DNA from 3 places in the Isoptericola sp. F-RaC21 genome. Region 2 is predicted to be linked to each of the others. Evidence: riboswitches for the same ligand, from Rfam matches in the RefSeq annotation. Region 2 holds a riboswitch; each other region holds the start of a gene.
The links. Region 2 has a riboswitch for S-adenosylmethionine ahead of AAG589_RS18330 (methylenetetrahydrofolate reductase). Riboswitches for the same ligand answer to the same signal wherever they lie in the genome.

Region 1: another riboswitch for S-adenosylmethionine. It lies ahead of AAG589_RS03150 (LLM class flavin-dependent oxidoreductase); the one in region 2 lies ahead of AAG589_RS18330 (methylenetetrahydrofolate reductase).
Region 3: another riboswitch for S-adenosylmethionine. It lies ahead of AAG589_RS03210 (ABC transporter substrate-binding protein); the one in region 2 lies ahead of AAG589_RS18330 (methylenetetrahydrofolate reductase).

The regions. Positions count from the first base shown of each region.
Region 1 is NZ_JBCFYX010000001.1:678,422-684,036, reverse strand. Features, by position in the region: gene AAG589_RS03165 (amino acid ABC transporter ATP-binding protein) at 1-25, opposite strand, end outside; gene AAG589_RS03160 (amino acid ABC transporter permease) at 22-1,098, opposite strand; gene AAG589_RS03155 (DUF1684 domain-containing protein) at 1,095-1,985, opposite strand; gene AAG589_RS03150 (LLM class flavin-dependent oxidoreductase) at 2,086-3,345, opposite strand; SAM riboswitch class IV at 3,708-3,821, opposite strand; gene AAG589_RS03145 (GTP pyrophosphokinase) at 4,000-4,818, shown strand; gene AAG589_RS03140 (MmcQ/YjbR family DNA-binding protein) at 4,825-5,259, shown strand; gene AAG589_RS03135 (LacI family DNA-binding transcriptional regulator) at 5,278-5,615, opposite strand, start outside.
Region 2 is NZ_JBCFYX010000005.1:15,425-21,039, forward strand. Features, by position in the region: gene AAG589_RS18315 (carbon starvation CstA family protein) at 1-1,814, shown strand, start outside; gene AAG589_RS18320 (YbdD/YjiX family protein) at 1,798-2,046, shown strand; gene AAG589_RS18325 (NADP-dependent oxidoreductase) at 2,088-2,999, shown strand; SAM riboswitch class I at 3,093-3,199, shown strand; gene AAG589_RS18330 (methylenetetrahydrofolate reductase) at 3,205-4,251, shown strand; gene metE (5-methyltetrahydropteroyltriglutamate--homocysteine S-methyltransferase) at 4,277-5,615, shown strand, end outside.
Region 3 is NZ_JBCFYX010000001.1:690,584-696,198, forward strand. Features, by position in the region: gene AAG589_RS03195 (LLM class flavin-dependent oxidoreductase) at 1-450, shown strand, start outside; gene AAG589_RS03200 (TlpA family protein disulfide reductase) at 562-999, shown strand; gene AAG589_RS03205 (DUF4395 domain-containing protein) at 1,069-1,530, shown strand; SAM riboswitch class IV at 1,680-1,793, shown strand; gene AAG589_RS03210 (ABC transporter substrate-binding protein) at 1,868-3,529, shown strand; gene AAG589_RS03215 (ABC transporter permease) at 3,531-4,526, shown strand; gene AAG589_RS03220 (ABC transporter permease) at 4,523-5,434, shown strand; gene AAG589_RS03225 (ABC transporter ATP-binding protein) at 5,431-5,615, shown strand, end outside.

The DNA.
Region 1 (5,615 bases), on a different contig from region 2:
GGTTGCGGGTCGTCGTGGCGGTCATGCGGGGCCTCCGTGCCGGGTGGTCGCGGTGCGGGCGGTGCGGGTGAGGACGCCGACCCGGGCGCGGGCGGCGAAGGCCGGCGGCACGTGCGCGGGCACGGGGCGGCCGGTCAGGCGGGCCAGGGCGACGGCCGACGACCAGCGCAGCCGCTGCCACGGCGTGGGCGGCAGGGTCCGCACGGCGCCCTTCGCGTAGTGCCGCTCGACGTAGTACTGGACGATCGTGATGAGCGTGGTGAGCACCAGGTACCAGATGGCCGCGACGATCAGCAGGGGGACCACCTTGCCGTTGCGGCCGTAGATGACGGACGCGATGTAGAACAGCTCGCCGTACGCCAGCACGTAGACGATCGACGTGCCCTTGAGCAGGCCGATCACCTCGTTGACGGCCGTCGGCACGATCGAGCGCATCGCCTGGGGCAGCACGATGCGGGTCACCTGGCGGCGGCGCGGGATGCCCAGGGACGCGGCGGCCTCCTGCTGCCCCTGGTCGACGCTGAGGATGCCGGCGCGCACGATCTCGGCCGAGTACGCGGCCTGCGAGAGCCCCAGGCCGAGGATGGCGGCGCCGAACTTGTCGACCACGCCGAGGGTGTCGAACCAGAGGAACTCGGGGCCGAAGGGGATGCCGAGGCTCAGGTGCGGGTACAGGTAGGCGAGGTTGTACCAGAGCAGCAGCTGCAGCAGCAGCGGCACGGAGCGGAACACCCACGTGTACGCCCACGACACGCCGACCAGCAGCGGGGAGCGCGACAGCCGCATGAGCGCCAGGACGGTGCCCAGCGCGAAGCCCACGACCGACGCCGCCGCGGTGAGCCGGATCGTCGCCCACGCCCCGGACAGGATCGAGGGCCACGTGAGGTACTGCGCGACGACGTCCCACTCCCAGCGGTCGTTGGTGAGCAGCGAGCTGACGACCATCGCCAGCAGCACCGCGACGCCGGCGGTCGCGACCCACCGCCCGGGGTGGCGGGCGGGGACGATGCGCAGGTGGGAGTAGGGGGTGGCGGCGGCGTCCTGCGCGGGCGCCGGGGGCGCGGGGGTCCGGGCGCCCGGGGTCGTGACGGCGGTCATCGGGGCGACCTCTCCCCCGCCGTGACGGCGAACGGGACATGGTTGCCGGGCGGCGGGGCGGGGCACGTGCCGTGGTCGCTGAACGCGTACGGCAGGTTGAGGGCGTCGTTGAGGTCGAGGCGCGCGACGCCCGTGGCACCCGGGGCCAGGCCCTCGGGGAGCTCGGGGCGCGCCGTCCGCCAGGGCGCCACCCCCGGCGCCTCGTCGCTGAAGAGCAGCGTCGGGGCCGCGCCGGGGGCGCCGGTCAGCAGGAGCGTGACGGTCCGGTCGCCGCGCGTCAGGTCGACCTCGCCGACCGCCTGCAGCCGGTGCACCAGGCCGGGCCGGGCGGCCCCGACGACGACGTCGCGCGGCGCCTCGTACAGGCGGACGGGCGCCTCGAGGTCCCACGACGGGTCGTGGTCGAAGGCGGGCACGCCGGCGAAGTCGAGGCGGGCGCGGGCGTGCGGGTCGCGCAGCCGGATCGCGAGGCGCCCCGTGCGTCGCACGAGCTCGATCGCCACCGCGGCCGTCTCGCCGGTCGTCGGGTCGCCGGCCCGGTCGAGGGGCTCGCGACCGACCGGCAGGAACGTCCCCACCTGGACGCTGCCGCCCTCGGGCACGTCGCCGTCGTAGGCGCCGGCGACGACGTCGGGCCCCTGGACCAGCGGCCCGTCCGCCTCGGCCGGGCGCAGGTGGGCACCGGCCTCGTCCGCGAGCCAGAGTCCGGGCACCCCCGGCAGCGGCTCCGGCCGGGACGGCAGCCAGTGGAAGCCCGCCAGGCTCAACCAGCCGTGCGGCAGGGCGAGCTCCCGCTCGCGGGCGGCGCGCCGGCGGGCGCGACTGTCGGCGGCGGGGTCGGCGGCAGGGTCGGCGGGGCGGACACGCGGTGCGTCGGTGACGGTCATCGGGGGCCTCCGGTCGAGGGGCGGGCAGCGTCGCGGTGTGCAGCGGGTCGGACAGCAGGACGGGGAGCGGCGGCGGGCCTGCGGGCGCCGGGTCGGGCGGTCACGCGCGCACCAGCCGGGAGTCGGCGGTGCGACCGCGAGGCCGGGTGCGCGCGGCGGCCGGGGCGCCGGCGGGCCGAGGACCTGCCGCGCCGTCGTCGGGGAGCCCGAGGGTCGCGCGGAGGGTGCGCGGCGCCGGGGACGCCACCGCCCGCACGCCGTCGCGCACGAGCCGCGGCAGGACGCCGTCGACGAGGGCGTCCAGGTCGGGGCCGAGCGACGACGGCCGCAGCAGGAACCCGTCGGAGGCCCCGGCGTCCCGCCAGTCGACGATCGTCTCGGCGAGGTCGTCGGGGGTCCCCGCCACCACCAGCAGCCCGCCGGAGATCTCGGGGCCCTCGAGGGCCTCCACGAGCTCCAGCCGCGCCTGCGCGCTGGCGCGGTCCTCGGCCAGGACCACGTACGCCTCGGTGAGCACGCGCAGCGTGTCGGGGTCGCGGCCGGCCGCCTCGGCCGCGTCGCGCACCTGGGAGCGCAGCCGGACCGCGCGCGCGGGCGCGGTGGCCGCGACGCGCACGACGTCCGCCGTCCGGGCGGCGAGGTGGAGCGCCGCCTCGCTGCGGACGGAGACGACGACGGGCGGGCGGCCCTGCCGCGGGGCGGCGTCCCGGTGGCCGGCGGGCCCCTCGCCCTCGGCCGGGCGGTGGCGGCGCACCGCGAACCGGATGCCGTCGTGGTCCACCCGGAAGCGTCCGTCGTCGTCGACGGCGACGCCGCCGGCGGTGTCGCCCGTGGCCCCGGCCGCCTGCCCGTCCCAGTGCCGCACCACCTGCGCCGCGGCGCCCAGGGCCTGCGCGGCCCAGGCGTCGTCCTGCACGACGGCGCCGGCCGGGAGGCCGACCTGCCACCCGGCCCGGCCGGCGCTGGCCTGGTCCACCCGCGCGATCGCCTGGGCGACGTGCGCCGGGTCCACGTGCGCGGTGTCGACGGCGGCGACGAGCCCCGCCCGCCTCGTGTGCGGCGCCACCCGGGCGGCGGCGACGGCGGCGTCGAGGCGGCCGGTCACCTGCCGCCGGCCGGGGTGCAGCAGGAAGCCCTCGTCGAGGGTGACGAGGTCGAGGCCGCCGGCGTCGGCGGTGCGCACGAGCTGCACGAACCGCTCGCCGTCGAACGACCGCGGCTGCACGATGCCGCGCGCCCGGTGGACTCCCGGGCGGGCGCCGGCGGCCGTGAGGTCGACACCGAGGACGAGGGGGGACGAGGCGGCGGACGAGGCGGCGGACGAGCTGGTGGACGAGGTCGTGGACGGGGAGTACGGCACGTCGGCTCCGATCGAGGCGCGGCGGGCGGGCGCACTCGGGCGCGGGTCGTGGACCCACGGGTGCGTACCGCCGCCGGAAAGGGGGCAGGAGGGGATGGCCCGCCGGGGAATGGCGGGCGGGGCGTCTGCGGGCCCGGCCCGGCGAGCGCCGGGCCGTGACGAGGTCCGGCCGCGGGGGCGGCGGACGCTCAGGCCGCGATCAGCGGCGTCGACACCACGCCGGCGCCGGCGCCACCGGGGCGGGCGTCGCCGAGGTGGGCGCGCCGGACGTGCTCGGCATCTGCCGGGGCCGGGACGACAGGGGGCGCACGGTGGTGGCGTCGCGGTGCATGCTCGTCCTCTCCTGCTCCCGCCGGGGCGGGGGTCGCGTGTTGCCGTGCCGTCGGCGACGGCGGGCCTGGTCCTCACCCGGGGCACCCACCCGCGCTGGGGGTTGCCGTCCGACGAGCCGGGGCTTCGCGTCGGAGCTCATGACCACCCGGGGCGTGCGGCCGCGCCGCCTCGCGGCGCCGCGGTCGTCCGACCCGGTGCGCAGGAACGTAGGTGCCCGGAAGGGGGGTGTCAACGAATTCCCCGGACCGTCTCGCATACCGAACAGTTCCGACCGGCTTTATCGGATACTCGGCCCCGCCCGATCCCGTCTACCGTGGTGCCGTGAGCCAGGACGCAGGGCAGGACGCACCTCAGGACCCCCGGCAGGATCCCGCACCGGACGCGCAGCACCACTCCCCCGACGCGGCCGAGATCCGGGCGCTCGTCGACCGGCTGCGTCGCCTCGTGCTGACGTACAAGTTCGGGATCGACGAGGTCATGACCAAGATCTCGATCCTGCGCGACGAGTTCCGGCACATGCAGAACTACAACCCGGTGGAGCACGTCAGCTCGCGCCTGAAGTCGCTCGAGTCGATCGTCGCCAAGTGCCGCCGCAAGGGCATCCCGCTGACGCCCGAGGGCGTCCGCGAGCACATGTTCGACGTCGCCGGCGTCCGCGTCACCTGCAGCTTCGTCTCCGACATCTACAAGGTGCGGGACATGCTCATGAACCAGGCCGACCTCACGGTCCTGGAGGAGCGCGACTACATCGCCCACCCGAAGCCGAACGGGTACAAGTCGCTGCACCTCATCGTGCAGGTCCCCGTGTACCTGTCCGACCGGGTCGAGGACGTCGTCGTGGAGATCCAGCTGCGCACCATCGCCATGGACTTCTGGGCCAGCCTGGAGCACAAGATCTACTACAAGTACGCGCGCGACGTGCCGCGCCATCTCACGGACTCGCTGAAGCTCGCCGCCGACGTCGCCTCCTCCCTCGACAGCTCCATGGAGCGGATCCACGACGAGGTGAAGGCCATCGCCGGCGCCGAGGAGCCGGCGGAGCACCGCGACGCGCTGCTCACCCCCGAGGAGATGCTGCGCAACTTCTGGAGCGCCGCGGAGGTCGAGGGCGACGCCCTGCGCGCGTCGCGGCAGGACTGACCCGCCGTGGGCCCCACGCAGCACCAGGACCTCGCCGCCGAGGTGGCGCTCGCGCTGCCCGGCACCACCCGCACGTGGCCGTTCGGGCCCGAGCACGACGTCTTCAAGGTGCAGGGCAAGGTGTTCTGCATGACCACCGACGCCACCGGGACGCCCCTGGTCACGCTGAAGTGCGCGCCCGACGACGCCGAGGCACTGCGCCAGGAGCACGCGCACGTCACCGCCGGCTACCACATGAACAAGCGGCACTGGATCTCGGTGGCCGCCGGCCCCGGCATCACGCCGGAGCTCGTCGAGGAGCTGGTCCTGGACGCTTACGCGCTGGTCGTCGCGTCCCTCCCCCGGCGGCTGCGCCCGGTGGACCTCGACGACACCGAGCGCCTGCGCACGGGCGTCCGCGACGTGCTGGACGGCGGCCCCACGGCTCGACCGGGCACCTGAGCGGAGACGCCGCTGCGGTCAGGCGCCCGCCGAGGCGCCGCCCACCGTGCTCGCGCGCACCACGAGCCGCGGCTCGCACGTGACGAGCCGGTGCGGGTGCCGCTCCGGGCCGGTCGCCAGCTCCTCCAGCAGGAGCCGCACCGCCTCCCGGCCGACGGCCTCCCCCGGCTGGCGCACCGTGGACAGCGGGACGGCGGAGTCCCACGCGGCACGGTTGTCGTCGTAGCCGATGATCGCCACGTCGTCGGGCACGCGCAGCGACGACGACAGCAGCAGCGACTGGAGCACGCCCAGGGCCAGGAGGTCGGCCGCGGCGACGACGGCGTCGGGCCGCTCGCGCGGGTCGCGCAGCACGA
Region 2 (5,615 bases):
TCGTGGGCGTGGTGCTCGCGGGCGCCGTGCAGGACTACACGGTGCTGTTCTTCTCCATGCGCCGCGGCGGCCGCACCATCGGCCAGATGGCGCGCGAGGAGCTGGGCCGCATCGGCGGCGTCGCCGCGATCGTCGCGTCCCTGCTGATCATGATCATCATCGTGGCGATCCTCGCCCTCGTGGTCGTCAACGCCCTCGGGGAGAGCCCGTGGGGCGTGTTCAGCGTCTCCATGACCGTGCCGATCGCCCTGTTCATGGGCGTCTACCTGCGCTACCTGCGCCCGGGCAAGATCACCGAGGTCTCCCTCATCGGCTTCGTGCTGCTGCTCGCCGCGATCATCGGCGGCGGCATGGTGGCCGACACCGCCTGGGGCGCCGAGTTCTTCCACCTCGACCGCACCACCATCGCCGTCGGCGTCATCGTCTACGGCTTCGTGGCCGCGATCCTGCCCGTCTGGCTGCTGCTCGCCCCGCGCGACTACCTGTCCACCTTCATGAAGGTGGGCGTCATCCTGGTGCTCGCCGGCGCCGTCGTCATCGTGCGCCCCGAGATCTCCGTCCCGGCGATCAGCGAGTTCGCGAGCTCCGAGACCGGCCCGGTCGTGGCCGGCAACCTGTGGCCGTTCCTCTTCGTCACCATCGCGTGCGGTGCCCTGTCCGGGTTCCACGCGCTCATCTCATCGGGCACGACGCCGAAGCTCGTCGAGAAGGAGCGCCAGACGCGCTTCATCGGGTACGGCGGCATGCTCATGGAGTCGTTCGTCGCGATCATGGCGCTGGTCGCCGCGATCTCGATCGACCGCGGCGTGTACTTCGCGATGAACTCCTCGGCGGCCGCCACCGGCGGCACCATCGAGGGCGCGGTCGCGTTCGTGAACTCGCTCGGCCTCGCGGGCGTGAACCTCACGCCCGACACGCTGAGCACCCTGGCCAGCCAGGTGGGCGAGCCGTCGATCGTGTCCCGCACCGGCGGCGCCCCGACGCTCGCGCTCGGGCTGGCGCACATCATGCACCAGCTGGTGGGCGGCACCGCGATGATGGGCTTCTGGTACCACTTCGCGATCATGTTCGAGGCGCTCTTCATCCTCACCGCCGTCGACGCCGGCACGCGCGTGGCCCGCTTCATGCTGCAGGACACCATCGGCAACGTGGCCCCGAGGTTCAAGGACGTGAGCTGGCGGCCCGGGGTGTGGATCTGCACCGCGATCATGGTCGCGGGCTGGGGCACGATCCTCTACCTCGGCGTCACCGACCCGCTCGGCGGCATCAACACGTTCTTCCCGCTGTTCGGCATCGCGAACCAGCTGCTCGCGGCGATCGCGCTGGCCGTCGTGCTCGCCATCGTGGCGAAGCGGGGCCGCGCGTACTGGGCGTGGCTGTGGATCGTGGCCGTGCCGCTGGCGTTCACCGCCCTGATCACCATCTGGGCGTCGTTCGAGAAGATCTTCTCCGACGTGCCCGCGGTGGGGTACTGGGCGCAGCACCGGGCGTTCAAGGACGCGCTCGCCGCCGGCGAGACGTCGTTCGGGACGGCGCCCGACGTCGCCGCGATGGAGGCCGTGGTCCGCAACACCTTCGTCCAGGGCACCCTGTCGATCGTGTTCGTGGTGCTGTCGATCGTCGTGATCCTCGCGTCGCTGGTCGTGACGATCAAGGCGTTCCGCACCGGCGGCGGGGAGAACCACGAGGACCCGCCCGTCGTGTCGCGGCGGTTCGCGCCGGCCGGCCTGTTCGCCTCCGGCACCGAGAAGCAGATCGAGAAGCGGTGGGCCGACGCCGGCCTGCGGGAGTCCAGCGGTGCCGGGCACCACTGACGCCCGCGCCGGCAGCGTGCACGACGTCGCCCGGGCGCTGGCCCGGGCGACGTCGACCGCGGCGCGGAACCTGCGCTGGTACGTGCGGCAGGTGATGGGGGACGACGCCTACCGCACGTACGTCGCGCACGAGCGGTCCGCCCACCCGGACCGCGAGCCGATGGGCGAGCGCGAGTTCTGGCGCGAGCACTACGCCGAGCAGGACCGCAACCCCGGCTCCCGCTGCTGCTGACCGGGCGGGCACGACCCCGGCCGCTGCGCCAGGATGGCCGCGTGCGCGCGATCGTGTTCGAGTCCCACGGCGGCCCCGAGGTGCTGCACCTCGCCGACGTCCCCGACCCCCAGGCCGGGCCCGGTCAGGTGCGCGTGCGCGTCGAGGCCGCCGCCGTCAACGGCTGGGACGTGAAGTCCCGCGCGGGCGCCACCGGGGCGCCGGCGCCGGCGCGGCCGGTCGTGCCGGGGCTGGAGGTGGCGGGGGTCGTCGACCAGGTCGGCCTACCGGTCGAGGGCGGCACGACCGACGTCTCCCCCGGCGACCGCGTCGTCGGCTTCGCCGTCGGCGGCGGGTACGCGGAGCTCGCGCTGACGAAGGTGTTCGCGCGCGTGCCCGACGGCCTCGCCGCGACGGACGCCGTCACCCTGCCCGTCGCCGCGGAGGCCGCGACCCGCGTGCTGCGCCGGCTCGGCGTCCGGCCCGGCGAGATGCTGCTCGTGCACGGCGCGTCGGGGGCGGTGGGCGCGCTGGCCACCCAGCTCGCGGTGCGCCGCGGCGCCCGCGTGATCGGCACCGCGTCGCCGCGGGACCAGGAGCGGGTCGCCGCCCTCGGCGCGACGCCGACCCCTTACGGCGCCGGCCTGGTCGAGCGGGTGCGCGCCCTCGCCCCGGACGGCGTGGACGCCGTCCTCGACGCCTCCGGCGCGGGCGTCCTGCCCGACTCGATCGCCCTGCGCGGGGGCACCGACCGCATCGTCACCATCGCCGACGACGCCGCCGCGGACCTCGGCGTCGAGTTCAGCTCCCGGTCCGAGCGCGACGCCGGCGAGCTCGCGGAGGCCGTCGCCGCCCTCGCCCGCGGCGCCCTCGTGACCGCCGTCGGCGCGGTGCTGCCGCTGGCCGACGCGGCCCGCGCGCACGCGCTCGTCGAGTCCGGGCATCCCGGCGGCAAGGTCGTGCTGGTGCCCTGAGCAGGGCGTTCCCGCCCGCCCGGCCTCGGCGGCCGTCTCAGCAGGCGGTCTCATCCTCGACCGCATCGCGGATGCTGCGTACGATCGCGTGACAAGCCATCCAGAGCGGCCGAGAGTCCTGGCTCGACGACGCCGCAGCAACCCGTTCTCCGACGGAAGCCTCCCGAGGACGAAGGTGCTCACGCCAGGATCGATGGAGTGACGCATGGTCGCAGAGGCATCCCCTTCGCCCAACCCGGCAGCTCATCCGGCAGCCCAGCCGGCGCTGCCGGCACGCCCGACGGTCTCGTTCGAGCTCATGCCGCCGCGCCGGCCGGACGCCGCCCCCAAGTTCTGGGAGACGGCGCGCCGGCTCGTGGCCGCGCGCCCGGACTTCGTGTCCGTGACGTACGGGGCGGGCGGCGGTGACCGGGCGACCGCACGCCAGGTCGTGTCCACCCTGCTCGAGGGCACGCCCGTGCTGCCCGTGGCCCACCTGACCTGCGTCGGCGCGCACCGCGAGGACGTCTCCGCCGTCATCGACGACTTCCTCGACGCCGGCACCCGGGCGTTCCTCGCCCTGCGCGGGGACCCGCCGAAGGACCAGCCGGACTGGGAGCCTCCCGCCGACGGCGTCGCGTCCTCGATCGAGCTCGTGCACCTGCTGCGCGAGGTCGAGGCCCGGCGCTGCGCGACCGACCCCGGCGCCGCGCTGCGCGGGGCCGCCCGCCCGATGACGATCGCCGTCGCGACGTTCGTCGACGGCAACGTGCAGGCCGGCACCACCCGGGCCCAGGAGGTCCGGCGCCTCAAGGAGAAGCAGGAGGCGGGGGCGAGCTTCGCCATCACGCAGCTGTTCTACGAGGCCGACTCCTACACCGACTTCGTCGCCGAGGCCCGCGCGGCCGGGGTGACGATCCCGATCCTCGCCGGGCAGCTGCCCACGACCGAGCCGCGCCGGCTCCGTCGCGTCGAGGAGCTCACCGGCGTCCGCGCGCCCCGGCACCTGCTGGACGCGCTCGACGCCCAGCCGGACCCGGAGGCCCAGCACGCCTACGGGACCGCGCGCGCCGTGGAGCTCGCCCAGCGCGTGCTCGACGCGGGCGCCCCCGGCATCCACGTGTACACGTTCAACAAGTACCGTCCCGCTCTGGACCTGCTCGAGGGTGTCCACCTCGGCGGACCGGCGCCCTCCGACGCCTCGTCGGACGGCGCGGACCTGGCCAGAAGGCCGTGGGTACCGAGCATCCCGACCCAGGCTCCCGTCGTCTGACGGGCGCCCGACCTCTGGAGTGCTCATGTCCACCAGTTCCCCCGCCTTCCCGGGCGGCACCGTCCTCGGCTACCCGCGCATCGGGCGCCGCCGCGAGCTCAAGAAGGCCGTCGAGTCGTTCTGGGCCGGCCGCACCGACGCCGTCGACCTGGAGGTCACGGCCGGCGCGCTGCGCCGCGAGACCGCCCGCCGCCTCGTCGAGCTCGGGCTGAACCCCGACGACGGCTCCGTGCCCGGGTCGTTCTCCTACTACGACCAGGTGCTCGACGTCGTCGCGCTGCTGGGCGCCGTCCCCGAGCGGTTCCGCGACCTGCTCGACGACGAGGACGGCTCGCTCGAGCTGGACGGCTACTTCACCGTGGCCCGCGGCCGCGGCGAGGACGCCCCGCTCGAGATGACCAAGTGGTTCGACACCAACTACCACTACCTCGTGCCGGAGATCAGCGAGACGACGCCGGTCTCGTTCGCCGACCACCGCATCGTGCGCGAGTACGCCGAGGCCAAGGAGGCCGGCGTCACGACCCGCCCGGTGCTCGTCGGCCCGGTCACCTTCCTCGCGCTGTCGAAGGCGGCCGACGAGGCGGGCGACGGGTTCCACCCCCTCGACCGGCTCGACGACGTCGTCGCCGCGTACGCGGACCTGCTGCGCGCGCTGGCCGCCGTCGGCGTGCCGTGGGTGCAGCTCGACGAGCCCGCCCTCGTCACCGACTCCCTCGACGTGCCCGCCGAGCGGCTGCACGCGGCGATCGCCTCGGCGTACCGCACGCTGGCGACCGACCTCGCGACGGCCACCGACGACACTGCCTCTGAGGACACCGCGGGCGAGCGGCCCGCCATCCTCGTCGCCGCGCCGTTCGGCGGCCTCGGCGACGACGGCCTCGCCGTGCTCGCGGGCACCGACGTCGACGCTGTCGCGATCGATCTGGTCAAGGGCGCCGCTCCTGGCGGGCCGGTGCCCGGGCTCGAGGACAAGACCCTCGTGGCCGGCGTGATCGACGGGCACAACGTCTGGCGGGCCGACCTGGCCGCGAAGCTGGACGTCGTCGAGTCGCTGCGCGGCCTCGGCGCCGGGGCCCTCGCGGTCGGCACGTCGACGTCGCTGCTGCACGTGCCGCACGACGTCGAGGACGAGGTCTTCGGTGGCGGTCCGGGCACCACCCTCGACCCGCGCCTGCGCGACTGGCTGGCGTTCGCCGACCAGAAGGTCGGCGAGGTCGCGACCCTGGCCCGCGGGCTGGCCGGCGGCCGCGACGCCGTCGCCGACGCGCTCGCCGCGTCGTCCGCGGCCGTGGCCTCGCGCGCGACGGCGGCCGGCGTCGTCGTGCCCGCGGTGCGCGAGCGCGCGGCCGCACTGACCGACGCCG
Region 3 (5,615 bases), on a different contig from region 2:
CTGTTCCTCGCGGACACCACGGAGCAGGCGATCGAGCAGTACCGGCCGCTGTACGAGGGGCAGGTCGCGCGGCTGCGGGCGCGCGGCTACGACCCGGCCACGCACGTCGGCAAGGCGCAGGCCTTCGAGACGATCGAGGACGCCGTCGAGCGCGGACCCGCGCTGGTCGGGTCGCCCGAGCGGGTGGCGGAGAAGATCCTCGACTACCACGGCACCTTCGGGCACGTGCTGCAGTCGGTCTCGGTGAACCACCTGCTGGACCCGTCCCACCAGGAGGACGTGCTGCGGAGGTTCGCCGCCGAGGTCGCGCCCCTCGTGCGCGCCGAGGTCACGACGACGCTCTGGGGCCCGGACGACGCGCGCCGGGCGGCGGGGTTCACGGCGGGGGAGCAGCCCGGGGCGTCGGCCGGTGCGCCGCCCGGCGACCGCGCCGCTGCCCTGCCCGTCTGACCGGACGACGGGGTGTCCGACATCCGGGCACCCTGTCGACCGGATGGTGGGCGGCGGGGAGAATGTCCGCGACGTCGACGGCGTGAGGAGACGACGCGTGCGGAGGACACCATGACCGTGCAGCCGACCCAGCTCGTGATGCTGGGCGCCCTGGTCCTGGCGACCGTCGTCCTCGGCGCGCTGTGGAAGGCCCGCCAGGGGCGCGTGCGCACGGCCCCCGCGCGACGTGACGCCGCCGTGGACTGGGCGGCCCGCGGGATCCGGCTGGGGGAGCGCGCGACGTTCGTGCAGCTGTCCGCCGAGGTGTGCGCCCCCTGCCGCGCCACCGCCCGGGTGCTGCGCGGCCTCGCCGAGCGCGAGCCCGGGGTCGTGCACCACGAGCTGGACGTCGAGGACCACCTGGACCTCGTGCGCGAGCTGGGCGCGTTCGCCACGCCCACGGTCCTGGTGCTCGACGCGAGCGGGGTGCAGGCCGCCCGCAGCAGCGGCGGCATGTCGCCCGCCCAGGCGCGCCAGGCCCTCGACGCCGTCGTCCCCGCCGCCGGTTGAGCCTGTCGAAACCCCCGTCCCACCACCGCTGGTTGAGCCTGTCGAAACCCCGTCACCGAGGAGCAGCCCATGACCCGCGAGACCACCCGCACGCAGGCCCCCGCCGGCATCGACCCCCGCGGCCCGCGCGTGGGCGCCGGCATCACGGCGCTGCTGCTCGCCGTCGTCGTGCTCCTCGGGGCGACGACGGCCGGCCTCGTGCTGCTGGCCGTCGTCGCCGCGGGCTTCCTGCTGGGCGTCGTGCGCGGGGCGCAGGGCACCGTGCAGGGCTGGCTCTTCAAGGCCCTCGTGCGACCCCGGCTCGCGCCGCCCGCCGAGCTCGAGGACCCGCGCCCGCCGCGGTTCGCGCAGCTCGTCGGTCTCGTCGTGACGGGTGTCGGCGTCGTCCTCGGCCTGGCGGGCGTGCTCGCCGCCGTGCCGTGGGCGGCTGGGCTCGCGTTCGTCGCGGCCGCGCTGAACGCCGTCGTGGGCCTGTGCCTCGGCTGCGAGCTGTACCTGCTCGGCGCGCGCCTGCGGCACCCGGCCCGCTGAGGCGAGCCAGCGCCACCGCACCCACGAAGGCCCCGCCGTCACCGACGGCGGGGCCTTCGGCGTCCGCGGCCTCCTCGTCCGCGTCCGTGATGTGAGACGTGCCGCCCGACCCTTGACTCGCGGGGCCGCGGCGGCTTCCCTGCCGCCCAGGTGACGAGCGCCAGCACCCAGGCCCGGCTCGCTGGCCAGCAACCCTTCGACGTGACGGGGTGCTCCGGGAACGACCTGACCCCGCCGTGCCCGCGGCGGGGTAAGCACGGCTCCGGCCGTCCACGACCGCGCCCGGCCCTGCCGGGCGTGGGGGACGACCCGCCACGACCACGAGGAACGCCACGCGATGACCACCACACCGCGCACACCGCGCCGCCCGCGCCCCCTGCGCACCCCGCGCCGCCACGCCGTCGGGATCGCGGCGGCCGTCTCGGCCGCCGCCCTGCTGCTGAGCGCGTGCTCCGGCGGCGCCGACGCCGCAGACCCGGCCGCCTCGGACGACGCCGAGCCCGTCGCCGGCGGCGACCTGTCGTTCGCCATCACGGTCGACTCGCACTGCATCGACCCGCAGCAGGTCGGCAACAACGACGCGATCGCCGCCGCGCGCCAGACCGTCGCGTCCCTCACGGCGCAGGACCCGGAGTCCGGCGAGATCCTGCCCTGGCTCGCGGAGAGCTGGGAGGTGAACGACGACGCCTCGAGCTACACCTTCCACCTGCGCGACGACGCCACCTTCGCCGACGGCACCCCGATCGACGCGGCGGCGGTGAAGACCAACTTCGACGCCATCGTCGACCTCGGCGCGGTCGCGTCCCTCGGGTCGCAGTACCTCGTCGGGTACGCGGGGACCACCGTGGTGGACGAGGACACCGTGCGGGTGGACTTCGACGAGCCCAGCGCGCAGTTCCTGCAGGCGACGTCGACCTTCTCGCTGGGGCTGCTGTCGCCGGACTCGGCGAAGCTGTCCGCCGAGCAGCGCTGCGCCGGCGAGTACGTCGGCTCCGGGCCGTTCGCGGTGAAGTCGTACACCCAGGACCAGGAGATTGTGCTGGAGAAGGTCAAGGGCTACGCCTGGGGCTCGGCGGCCAACGCCCACACGGGCGAGGCGTACCTCGACACCGTCACCTTCACGGTCATCCCCGAGGCGAGCGTGCGCACCGGATCGCTGCAGTCCGGGCAGATCGACGCCACCGCCGCGCTCAACGCCGTCGACGTGCCGCAGTTCGACGGCAACGGGTTCTGGCTGTCCTACCGCGCCAACCCGGGCGTCGTGTTCAACCTTTTCCCGAACGAGTCCAGCCCGCTCGCGTCCGACGAGGCCGTGCGGACCGCGATCAGCAAGGGCATCGACCGCCAGCAGATCGTGGACACGGTGCTGACGCCGCAGGACCAGCCGGCCACCGGCGTCCTGTCGCACTCCACGCCCCTGTTCGAGGGCGCCGACGACCTGCTCGCCTACGACCCGGACGGCGCCGAGAAGATCCTCGACGACGCGGGCTGGGTCCCCGGCAGCGACGGCATCCGCGAGAAGGACGGGCGCAGGCTCAGCACGACCGTGACGTTCTGGCAGGTGCCCGAGCCGCTCGAGCTGGTCCAGCAGCAGCTGCGCCAGATCGGCGTGGACCTGCAGCTCAAGCACGTCACCGTGGCGGAGTCGGAGGCCGCGAAGGAGTCCGGCGACTTCGACTTCGACTACTACAACCTCACCCGGTCCGACGCCGACGTGCTGCGCACGATCTTCTCCGCGAACGCCCGCAACATCAACCAGCGCGACCCGGAGGAGGTGGACCGGCTCCTCGACGACTCGGCCGCCGCCACGGACCCGAAGCAGCGTCAGAAGCTCGTCACCGAGGCGTCGCGCCTCCTGCTCGAGCGCGGCCACGCCATCCCCGTCTACGAGCTGTCCACCACCATCGCCGCCGCCGACCGCGTCCACGGCCTCGGGTTCGAGGCGAGCTCGCGCCTGGACTTCTACGACGCGTGGGTGACCGACGGCGCGGGGGCCTGAGATGACCCGCTACCTCCTGCGGCGCGTCGGCCAGGGGATCTTCGTCCTGTGGGCGGCGTTCACGATCGCCTTCTTCGTCCTCTACCTGCTGCCGAGCGACCCGGCCGCCCTGATCGCCTCCGGCGGCGGCGAGGTGAGCCAGGTCGACCCGGCGCAGCTCGCCGCGCTGCGCGCCGAGTACGGCCTCGACCGGCCCCTCCTCGTGCAGTACGGCGACGCGCTGCTCGCGGCGCTCACCGGCGACCTCGGCACCTCCTACGTGAGCGGGGCGTCCGCCACCTCGATGGTCGCGCAGGCGTTGCCCGAGACCCTCAAGCTCACCGGCGCGGCGCTCGTGCTCGCCGTCGTGGGCGGCACGGCGGTCGCCGTGGCCAGCGTGTTCCCGCGGGCACGGTTCCTCCGGCAGGCGCTGTCGGCCCTCCCGCCCCTCGGCGTGGCGCTGCCGACGTTCTTCGTCGGCCTGGTGCTGCTGCAGTGGTTCTCGTTCCGGGTGCCGGTGTTCCCGGCGATCGGCAACGAGGGAGCGGTCAGCCTGGTGCTGCCGACGATCACCCTGGCCGTCCCGGCCGGGGCGCAGCTCGCCCAGATCCTGTCGCGCTCCCTGCGCGGCACGCTCGGCGAGCCGTACGTGGAGACGGCCTGGGCCAAGGGCGCGAGCCGCACCCGGGTGCACCTCGCCCACGCGCTGCGCAACGCCGCCATCCCGGCGTTCACGGTGCTCGGGGTGATGGTGGGCGGCCTGCTCGGTGGCGCCGTCGTCACCGAGACGGTGTTCTCCCGCGTCGGGCTCGGCCGGCTCACCGTGCAGTCGGTCAACCAGCAGGACGTGCCCGTGGTGCTGGCGGTCGTCGTGCTGTCGGCGCTCGTGTTCGTCGTCGTGACGCTCGTGGTCGACCTCGTCTACCCCCTGCTCGATCCGCGGATCCAGCTGCGGGCGGAGCGTCGTTCCCCGTCGCCCCGCACCGCAACCCTCCGACCCGACGAGGTGACCGCATGACGCTGCAGACCCTCACCCGCCCAGACACCGACGCCGCGGGGACGTCCGCCGCGGCCGCGCACCCGCGCACGCCCGCGGCGCGCCGTGGCCTGCGCGCCGCGCGCCACGTGCTGCGCCGCCCCGGGCTGCTCGTCGCGGTGGCCGTGCTGCTCCTCGTCGCGGCCTGGGCCGTGGTGCCGCAGGCGTTCACCGCCCAGGACCCGCTCGTCGGGGTGCCCGCGGACCGGCTCCAGGCACCGTCGGGCGCGCACTGGTTCGGCACCGACCACCTGGGCCGGGACGTCTACGCCCGCGTGGTGCACGGCGCCTCGCTGACGCTGCGCACGACGGCGCTCGCGGTGGTCGTCGGGCTCGTCGTCGGCTCCCTGCTGGGCCTGCTCGCGGGCTTCCTGCGCGGCTGGGTGGACGACGTGATCGGCCGCCTGGTCGACGTGCTGCTCGCGATCCCGAGCATCCTGCTGTCCCTCGCGATCATCACGGCGCTCGGCTTCGGGCCGGTCAAGGTGGCGATCGCGGTGGGCATCGGCTCGGTGGCGACGTTCGCCCGCGTGATGCGCGCCGAGGTGCTGCGCGTCTCGACGTCGGTCTACGTGGAGGCGGCCCGGGCGTCGGGGCTGCGGTGGCCCGCCGTGCTGGGCCGGCACGTGCTGCCGAACTCGTCCGGCCCGGTGATCGCGCTGGTCGCGCTCGACTTCGGCACCGCGGTGCTGGCCGTCTCCGCCCTGAGCTTCCTCGGCTACGGCACGCCACCGCCCGCGCCCGAGTGGGGTGCCCTCGTCTCCGGCGGCCGCGACTACCTCGCCACCGCCTGGTGGCTCACCACCCTGCCCGGCCTCGTCATCGTGGCCGTGGTGCTCGCCGCGAACCGCGTGTCGCGGGCCCTGGAGAAGACGGGAGAGGACCAGTGACGGACACGCCGAGCGAGCCCGCCAGCGCCCCGGTGCTGAGCATCGAGGGCCTCGAGGTGGCCTACCGGACCGCGGACGGCGGCACGCGCCCCGCCGTACGCGGCGTGGACCTGCAGGTCGGGGCGGGCGAGGTCGTGGCCCTCGTCGGCGAGTCCGGGTCGGGCAAGAGCACGACGGCGCA